Linked DNA regions of Rhodoligotrophos defluvii. The protein of the gene in region 1 interacts with the protein of each later gene in a pairwise test. Links are inferred from orthologs where the notes say so. Each region holds a gene or a part of one and is shown on either strand. Other genes may lie near its edges.

Region 1 (5,737 bases):
AGGCAAGTCTTGAAAGCGTCGCAAGGCCATGCCAAACACAAGCTCCTGACCTCGTAGGTAAGGCAATATGGCTGATTTCCCGGATCTTCCCCGTCACAAGACGGTCGGTGTCATGGTCGGCGACGTCATGGTGGGCGGCGGCGCCCCGATCGTCGTGCAATCCATGACCAACACGGACACCGCCGACGCGGAGGCGACCGCCCGGCAGGTGGCAGCCCTGTGGCGCGCAGGCTCCGAGCTCGTGCGTATCACCGTCGACCGGCCGGAGGCGGCCGCCGCGGTTCCCCACATCCGGGAAAAGCTCGACAAACGCGGCCTCAACGTGCCGCTGATCGGCGATTTCCACTATATTGGCCACAAGCTCCTGACGGACTATCCGGCCTGTGCCGAGGCCTTGGCCAAATACCGCATCAACCCCGGCAATGTCGGCTTCCGCGACAAGCGTGACAAGCAGTTCGCCATGATGATCGAGACGGCGCTGCGCTACGACAAGCCCGTGCGTATCGGCGTCAATATGGGCTCGCTCGACCAGGAGCTGCTGACCAGACTCATGGACGAGAACGCGCGGTCGCCCAAGCCGCTCACCGCTCGGGCGGTCATGCACGAGACCATGGTGCAGTCGGCGCTGCTCTCGGCCGCCCGCGCCGAGGAGCTTGGGCTTCCGCGCAGTAAGATCGTGCTGTCGAACAAGGTATCGACGGTACAGGATCTCATCCGCTGCTATCAGATGCTGGCCGAGCGCTGCGACTATGCCCTCCATCTCGGCCTCACCGAGGCGGGCATGGGCTCCAAGGGCATTGTTTCCTCGACCGCCGGGCTGGCGGTTCTGCTGCAGCAGGGCATTGGCGACACCATCCGCATCTCGCTCACCCCGGAGCCTGGGGCCGACCGCTCGCTGGAAGTGCGGGTGGGACAGGAAATCCTGCAGTCCATGGGCCTGCGCGCCTTCGCGCCGCAGGTGATCGCCTGTCCCGGCTGCGGCCGCACCACCTCCACCGTCTTCCAGGAGCTGGCGAAGGAGGTTCAGGATTACATCCAGGAGCGGGTGCCGGTCTGGCGGGAGACCTATCGCGGCTTCGAGGACCTGCAGCTCGCGGTCATGGGCTGCATCGTCAACGGGCCGGGCGAGTCGAAATATGCCGACATCGGCATTTCGCTGCCGGGCACCGGCGAACTGCCGGCAGCCCCCGTCTTCGTCGATGGCAAGAAGGTGATGACCTTGCGCGGCGACAACCTTGGCGAGCAGTTCAAGCAGCTGGTCGAGACCTATGTCGAGCGCCGCTACGGCCTTGGCGCGCCCGCCGGCGAGCGGGTGGTGCTGGCCGGCGCCGCCGAATAATCTGTCGCCCGGAGCTCAGTTCTTCCGCTCGACGATGAACGTGGCGGCCTGACGCAAGGTCTCGCCCCGCTCGCCGAACCGGTCGAGCAGCGCGCACGCCTCCGCAACCAAGGAGCGCGCCTTGCTGCGCGCGCCGTCAAGGCCCATGAGCTGCACGAAGGTGGCCTTGCCCGCGGCATCGTCCTTGCCGGTGCGCTTGCCCGTCACCTGCTCGTCGCCTTCCGCATCCAAGAGGTCGTCCGCGATCTGGAAGGCAAGTCCCACCTTCTCTGCATAGCCGATCAGCGCCTGCCGGTGCTGCGGGCTGGCGCGGCCGAGAATCGCACCCGCCTCCATGGAATAGCGGAACAATGCGCCGGTTTTCATCGCCTGCAGCGTGATGATCTCGTCGAGCTCGAGAGGCGTCCGGCTGGTTTCCGCCTGCAGATCCAGCATCTGGCCGCCCACCATGCCTTCGGCGCCGGCCGCGCGGGCCAGCTGCAGCACCAGCTCGGCGCGGATGCCTGCATCCGGATGGGTTTCCGGAGAAGCCAGGATCTCGAAGGCGAAGGTCAGGAGGCCATCGCCGGCCAGAATGGCGGTGGCCTCGTCGAAGGCGATATGGGCGGTCGGCTTGCCGCGGCGCAGGTCGTCGTCGTCCATGGCCGGCAGATCGTCATGCACCAGCGAATAGCAGTGCACGCATTCGAGCGCCGTGCCCGCCCGAAGCGCCTGCAGGGGATCCACGTCGAACAAGGCGCTGCTTTCCACAACGAAGAAGGGCCGCAGCCGCTTGCCCTGGCCCAGGCTCGAATAGCGCATGGCCTCGATGACCCTCGGCGCCGCTGAACCTTCAACGGGCAACAGGCGTTCCAGGAGTTGATCGACGCGGCGGGCGGTTTCCTTCAAACGCGTATCGAATGACATGGGAAGAGCGGTCCGGCGATAGGATGCTGCTGACAGCAATTTGATGAACGGAGCAACCGCTTAACACGCGCGGATCGGTCCGTCGGGAAAGCCAGGCGTTGTTTGGCGCTTCCGATGCGGGCATGCTTCGCGATATGGCTAATGCTCTCATAAGCGGGCTGGAGCCGCGAAGCAATGGTGCGGCTTCGATGAAGATGCGGGGGTAGGCTGGCGGGCGTGACGACGGAGGGCAAAATTTTCGTGTCGGAGGACGACCGGGACGGATCGCGACTGGCCGCGGGAGGGCGGGCAGTCCGTAGGGTCCTAAGCCCATTCCGGTGGAATCGGCGTGGCGTCGTGAGGCGGGTGGCGATCATCTGCGGCGGCCTCATTCTGCTGCCCTATCTCTTGACCCTCGCCTATGCGATCGTGCCGCCGCCGGCCTCCGCGCTCATGGTCCTGCGGCTGTTCCAGGGCACGGCACCCCAGTATGACTGGGTGCCCATGGCGGAAATATCGCCTAATCTGGCGCGCGCCGTGATCGCGTCGGAGGATCAGCGCTTCTGCATGCATTCGGGCATAGACTGGGTCGCGGTCGGCAAGGTGATCGAGGCCGACGAATCGCGCGGCGCCAGCACCATCACCATGCAGACCGCCAAGAACCTGTTCCTGTGGCCGGGGCGCTCATATCTCCGCAAGGCGCTTGAGGTGCCCCTCGCCGTGTGGATCGACCTCATCTGGTCGAAACGGCGCCTGTTGGAGGTCTATCTCAACATTGCGGAGTTCGGCGAGGGCATCTACGGCGCCCAGGCCGCCGCCCGGCACCATTTCGGCAAGGATGCGAAGAACTTGACCCGGCGGGAGGCGGCGCTGCTGGCTGCCGTGCTGCCGAGTCCGCTGGTGCGCGATGCCGGCAAGCCCGGTCGCCTCACCAACCGCATTGCCAGCCTGATCCAGCGCCGCATGGCAGGCATAGGCCCATATGCGGCCTGCGTGACGGCCGGTTGACGGGCCGCCCTTAGGCGCTTTCGCGCAGCAGAACCACTGGTGCGGCAGCGGCGGCGATCACGGCCAGGGCCGCGGCTTCGTTCCGGAACAATTCCCCCTCCAGATCGGCGGCGACAAGCGACGCGCCGAGGTCGCGCAGCAAATGGGTGAGGTGATCGAGCGCGCCGCCGATAAGCCGATGCACGGTGAGCGGCCGCTGAACGCGCGCCTGGCCCAAGGCGGCCTCGAGCTCGGCCATGGCCGCCTGGCTGGGTGCGACCAGCAGCACCGTGAGCGGTTCTCGCCGCTCCTGTGCGAGCGAAGCGGCAAGCTGCAGGGGTTGCAGGGGCGCCTTGTCGCCGGCGGCCAGCAGTGCCAGGGGCCCGCGCACCGGCCGTGCCAAGCGGGGGACGACCACCAGCCCCGCCGCCTTCGAGCGGGGGCTGCGGGCCACCGCCAGGGCATCCGACACGGCCGGGCCGGCATGGGGGTCTGCCCGCACCAGGATCAGGTCCCCGGCATCCGCCGCCCGCTCCAGCTGCTCGCGGAAGGCGCCCTGCGTCCGGCCGAAGCTCCAGGCGAGCTGCGCCCGCCGCGCCGACTGCGACAGCAGGCTTTCGCAGGCCGCCGCCTCGCGGGTAATCGCCGCACGCATGCGCTCGGCGCCGATATGGGCTGAGGCGGATCCCGGCGCATGCACCACCTTGACGAAAGGCAGCTCGGCGAGCGCCATCACCCGGTTGTCCTCCACGAATACGCCGTGGATGGCGGCACGGGTGGCGCGGGCGAGCCTCGTCGCCGTCTCGATGAGCATTTGCGGTTCGCCGGCGCTGTCGAAGCCGACCACGATGCGCCGGAACAGGGGGCGTGGAGTGGTGGTCATGTGGCATTATCCTTGGCCGGTGTGGCTTGGTCGTCATCCTTGCTGGCGAAGCGGTGCCGAAGCGCGGCATAGCTCTCCAGCTTTGCCTCCACGAGGGCATTGACCGTGTCCGGTGGGAAGCGGCCGTCAGGGCCACGTTCGCCGGCCGCCCGTCCGGTGAGCACCTCGATGCCCTGGTCTATGGTCTCTATGGGATAGACATGGAACTGGCCGGCGGCGACTGCCTCGACCACGTCCTCGCGCAGCATCAGGTGCTGCACGTTGGATTGCGGGATCAGCACGCCTTGCCGCCCAGTCAGGCCGCGCGCCTTGCAGATGTCGAAGAAGCCCTCGATCTTCTCGTTCACGCCGCCGATCGCCTGCACCTGTCCCATCTGATTGACTGAACCGGTCACTGCGAAATTCTGCCCGATGGGCACCTCCGATAGGGCCGAGAGCAGGGCGTAGAGCTCCGCGGATGATGCGCTGTCGCCCTCGACCCCGCCATAAGATTGCTCGAACACCAGCGTGGCCGACAGCGAGGGGGGAGCATCGAGCGCATAGTGAGAGGAGAGGTAGCCCGAGAGGATCAGCACGCCCTTGGAATGCAGCTTGCCGCCAAGCTCGGATTCCCGCTCGATGTCTACCACCTTGCCGCCGCCCAGCCGCACCCGGGCGGTGATCCGGCTGGGCCGGCCGAACCGGAATTGGCCGTAGGACGTCACCGCCAGGCCGTTGACCTGGCCGACGACCGCGCCATCGGTGTCGATCAGCACGATGTCGCGCGTGATCGACTCCTGCGACAGCTCCCTGACCCTGTCGGCCCGCCGGATCTTAGCGTCCACCGCCCTCGATACGTCTCTGGCGGTGATCTCGCGCCGGCCTGCCTCGCCTGCCCAATAATCCGCTTCCATGATCAGATCCGCCAATGGTCCGGTCTGCACCGTCACCTTTCGCGAATCGTCCGCCATGCGTACGGCCTCTTCGATCACGCGCGCCACCGCGTCACGCGTCAGCGGACGAAGGCCCCGGTAGCGGGCGATCGTCGCGATCAGCCGTACGTAGAGCTCCATGTTTTCCGGTGTCCGGGGGATCTCTTCGTTGAAATCCGCCTCGACCTTGAACAGGTCGCCGAACTCCGGATCCGCACTTGCCAGGATATAATATAGGAGACGGTCGCCGATAAGCACGACCTTGACGTCGAGCGGGATCGGATCCGGCTCGAGCGACACGGTGCTGATGATGCCGAGCTGCTCGCCGGGCGAGATGATGGTGACCTGGCGGCTGCGCAGCGAGCGCTTCAGCGCCTCCCAGGACATGGGATACATCAGCACCTTCATCGCATCGAGCACGAGATAGCCGCCATTGGCCCGGTGCAGTGCGCCGGCGCGGATCAGCGTAAAGTCCGTGGTCAGGGCGCCGAACTGCGCCGTATGCTCGATACGCCCGACCAGGTTGTAGAGTGTCGGATTGTCCTCGAAGATCACGGGAGCGCCGCGCGGCTTGAGCTCCGGGTCGGTCTTCCCCTCGTGCCCGACGATCACATTGACCATATAGCGCCTGAACCGCGGATCCTCGCCGCGGGTCGGCGCCCGGAACAGCGCGAGCTCCTGCTTGGCATCCTCCTGCACCGCCTCGATGAACAGATTGGCGTTCTTGATCAG
Region 2 (2,999 bases), on another replicon or contig:
CTGGCGGTCGTGTCGTTCCATTCGCTGGAAGACCGTATCGTGAAGCGCTTCTTTGCGACGCGGACGGGGCAGACCCCACGTGCATCGCGCCATCTGCCGGAAACCGGGCGGGCCGAGCCGAGCTTCGCTGCCATCGGCCGTGGCGCAACCACGGCTGGCGAGGCGGAGATTGCCGCGAATCCGCGTGCCCGCTCCGCCAAGCTGCGGGCCGGCCGGCGCACGCAGGCGCCCGCCTTGCCCGTGGACCTCGCGGAGATGGGCGTGCCGGCCGTCGCGCTGGAGCCATTGCCATGCTGAGGATCATCAACGGCATATTGGTGGCCTGCCTCATGGGCGTGGCGTTCTGGCTCTATCAGCTCGAGTATCAGGCGCGGGTCGCCGAAGACGAGATTGCCGCGCTCAAGCGGCAGATGACCGGCGAGTATGAGGCGATCAGGCTGCTCCGGGCCGAATGGGCGAGTTTGACCCGGCCGCAGCGCATCGAGGAGCTGGCGCGCAAGCATCTCACCCTGGCGCCCCTCAAGCCGGAACAGATCATTCCCGCACGGGACATCACAAGGGCTATTCCGGAGTTCGACCGCTTCCGCAAGCCGGATCAGGACGGTGATCCCATTGCCAATCTGCTCGAGGGACTGGAATGACGGGTACGAGCCCCAACGCGCACGAAACCATTCAAGCGCTCGCCGCCCGCAAGCTGGCCGAAGCAGCCTTCGGCGTACAGCTCAGAGGGCACAAGCGGGCGCGCCTCGTGATCATCTTCTTTCTCATCGCCTTCTCGGCGGTGGCGGTGCGCTTGGGCCAGCTTACGATCGGCATGCCACGGCCTGTGGAGGTGGGGCGCCAGGCAGACGACAAGATTCCGCGACCGGAGATCGTCGACCGCAATGGGGAGCTGCTCGCCACGGATATTCAGGTCGCCTCGCTGTTCGCCGATCCGCGCAAGATCATCGACATCGACGAAGCGGTGGAACAGCTCACCGCCAACCTGCCGCGGCTCGATCCCGCCGAGGTCCGTCGCCGCCTGTCCGACCACAAACGGGCCTTCGTGTGGCTCGCCCGGCAGATCAGCCCGGAGGAGCAGGCGATCATCCACAATCTCGGCATTCCCGGCGTCGGCTTCCGCTGGGAACGGCAGCGGCTCTATCCCAATGGGCGCCTCGCCAGCCACGTGCTCGGGTTCGTCGACATCGACAATCGCGGCATTGCGGGCATCGAGCGCTATCTGGACGGCCAGGGCCAGATCCTGGTGGCGGCGCTGGCCGATCCGCTGGAAGCCAAAACGGGGCCGGTGGCGCTCTCGCTCGATCTGCGCGTCCAGTATGCCATGACGGAGGAGCTGCAGAAGGCCATGGAGAAGTTCATGGCGCTGGCGGCGGCCGGCGTGGTGATGGACGTCAATACCGGCGAGATCATCGCCATGGCTTCGCTGCCCGACTTCAACCCGAACGACCCGCGCGAGGCCCTGGACAAGAACCACATGAACCGCCTGACCACGGCAGTCTACGAGATGGGGTCGACCTTCAAGACGGTGACCTTCGCCATGGCGTTGGACAACGGCATCAGCATGCAGTCGCGCTGGGATGCGCGCGGCTCGCTGGTCATCGGCCGCTCGCGCATCGGCGACTTCCGCGGCGAGAACCGCGTTCTGAGCCTGCCGGAGGTGTTCACCTATTCCTCGAATATCGGCACGGCACGCATGGCGCTCGACCAAGGAATCGAGCGCCATCAGGCATTCCTGCGCAAGCTCGGTTTCTTCGACCGGCTGCAGACGGAGATCCCTGAATCCGCCTCGCCGCTGGTGCCGACCCGCTGGGGCAAGATCTCGACGGCGACCATTTCCTTCGGCCATGGGATGTCGGTGGCGCCCCTGCGGCTCCTGTCGGCGGTCGCGGCCTTCATGAACGGCGGCAGGCTGGTCCAGCCGACATTCCTCAGGAAGGACCCGACCCTGATGGAGGACAGTGCGCCGCAAGTGATCAAGCCGGAAACCTCCGATAAGATGCGCTGGCTGCTGCGGCAGAACGCGCTGATTGGCAGCGCCAAGAAGGCCAATGTCGAGGGATACCGGATTGGCGGCAAGACCGGGTCGGCGGAAAAGGTGTTGAACGGCCGCTACAGCAAGGGAAAGAACGTCACCAATTTCATCGCCGGCTTTCCCATGGAAAAGCCACGCTATCTGGTGTTCGTGCTGCTGGATGAGCCGCAAGCCTTGAAAGAGACATATGGTTTTAGGACATCTGGCTGGAATGCCGTGCCGACGGGCGGCAAGATCATCGAGCGGATTGCGCCCCTCTTGGGCGTGACGCCGAAATTCGAGGGCAAGGACGCCAACATGACCATAGCCGGTACGGCGGTCGAATGATCGGGGCTGCGAGACAGCACATGCGGCTGGATGCAATCATCGGTTCGGATGCAAGGCTCGAGGCGGCCCATGCCGCGCTCGACGTGAAGGGCTTGACGGCGGATAGCCGGGCGGTGGCGCCCGGCTATCTATTCGCCGCGCTGAAAGGCGTGAAGGCCGACGGCGCCGCATTCATTCCCAAGGCCATAGGCCAGGGTGCGATTGCGGTGCTGACGGACGAGGCGACGGCGGTGGATGCCGGTCCGCTGCCGGTGATCCGGGTGGCAAATCCGCGCGCTGCCCTGGCCCGCGCCGCCGCGCGCTTCTACGGCGCGCAGCCCGCAACGGTGGCCGCGGTCACCGGCACCAACGGCAAGACCTCGGTTGCGGCCTTCACGCGGCAGATCTGGACGGCGCTCGGCCACGGGGCGGCCAGCATCGGGACGGTGGGCATCGTCTCGCCCAAAGGCCAGCGCAAGCTGCAGCACACGACGCCGGACCCGGTGGAGTTGCAGGCGGTGATGGCCGAGCTCGCCCATGACGGGGTGAGCCATGCGGCCATCGAGGCATCGAGCCACGGACTTGCGCAGCACCGGCTGGATGGCCTCCAGGTGAGCGCCGGTGCCTTCACCAATATCAGCCGTGATCACCTGGACTA

Evidence for each region. The genes of interacting proteins can lie anywhere in the genome.
Region 2: the proteins of mtgA (region 1) and E4P09_RS16975 interact in binary tests that used the Escherichia coli proteins (3 or more experiments, as listed by UniProt). The link is inferred for Rhodoligotrophos defluvii from one-to-one orthologs.

What each region holds. Positions count from the first base shown.
Region 1 is NZ_SZZM01000001.1:326,400-332,136, reverse strand. What follows is about bases 1,510-4,406. They hold mtgA (monofunctional biosynthetic peptidoglycan transglycosylase), read left to right. Parts: upstream 1,510-2,581; coding sequence 2,582-3,232; downstream 3,233-4,406. Other genes in these bases: E4P09_RS01475 (Lon protease family protein), read right to left, coding at 4,091-4,406; E4P09_RS01480 (hypothetical protein), read right to left, coding at 3,243-4,094; E4P09_RS01490 (polyprenyl synthetase family protein), read right to left, coding at 1,510-2,245. Also shown: ispG (flavodoxin-dependent (E)-4-hydroxy-3-methylbut-2-enyl-diphosphate synthase), read left to right, coding at 68-1,339; more of E4P09_RS01490, read right to left, coding at 1,355-1,509; more of E4P09_RS01475, read right to left, coding at 4,407-5,737. UniProt on the Escherichia coli protein: Peptidoglycan polymerase that catalyzes glycan chain elongation from lipid-linked precursors. May play a role in peptidoglycan assembly during cell division in collaboration with other cell division proteins.
Region 2 is NZ_SZZM01000003.1:583,189-586,187, reverse strand. It holds E4P09_RS16975 (peptidoglycan D,D-transpeptidase FtsI family protein), read left to right. Parts: upstream 1-637; coding sequence 638-2,362; downstream 2,363-2,999. Other genes in the region: E4P09_RS16970 (UDP-N-acetylmuramoyl-L-alanyl-D-glutamate--2,6-diaminopimelate ligase), read left to right, coding at 2,383-2,999; ftsL (cell division protein FtsL), read left to right, coding at 291-641; rsmH (16S rRNA (cytosine(1402)-N(4))-methyltransferase RsmH), read left to right, coding at 1-297. UniProt on the Escherichia coli protein: Essential cell division protein that catalyzes cross-linking of the peptidoglycan cell wall at the division septum. Required for localization of FtsN.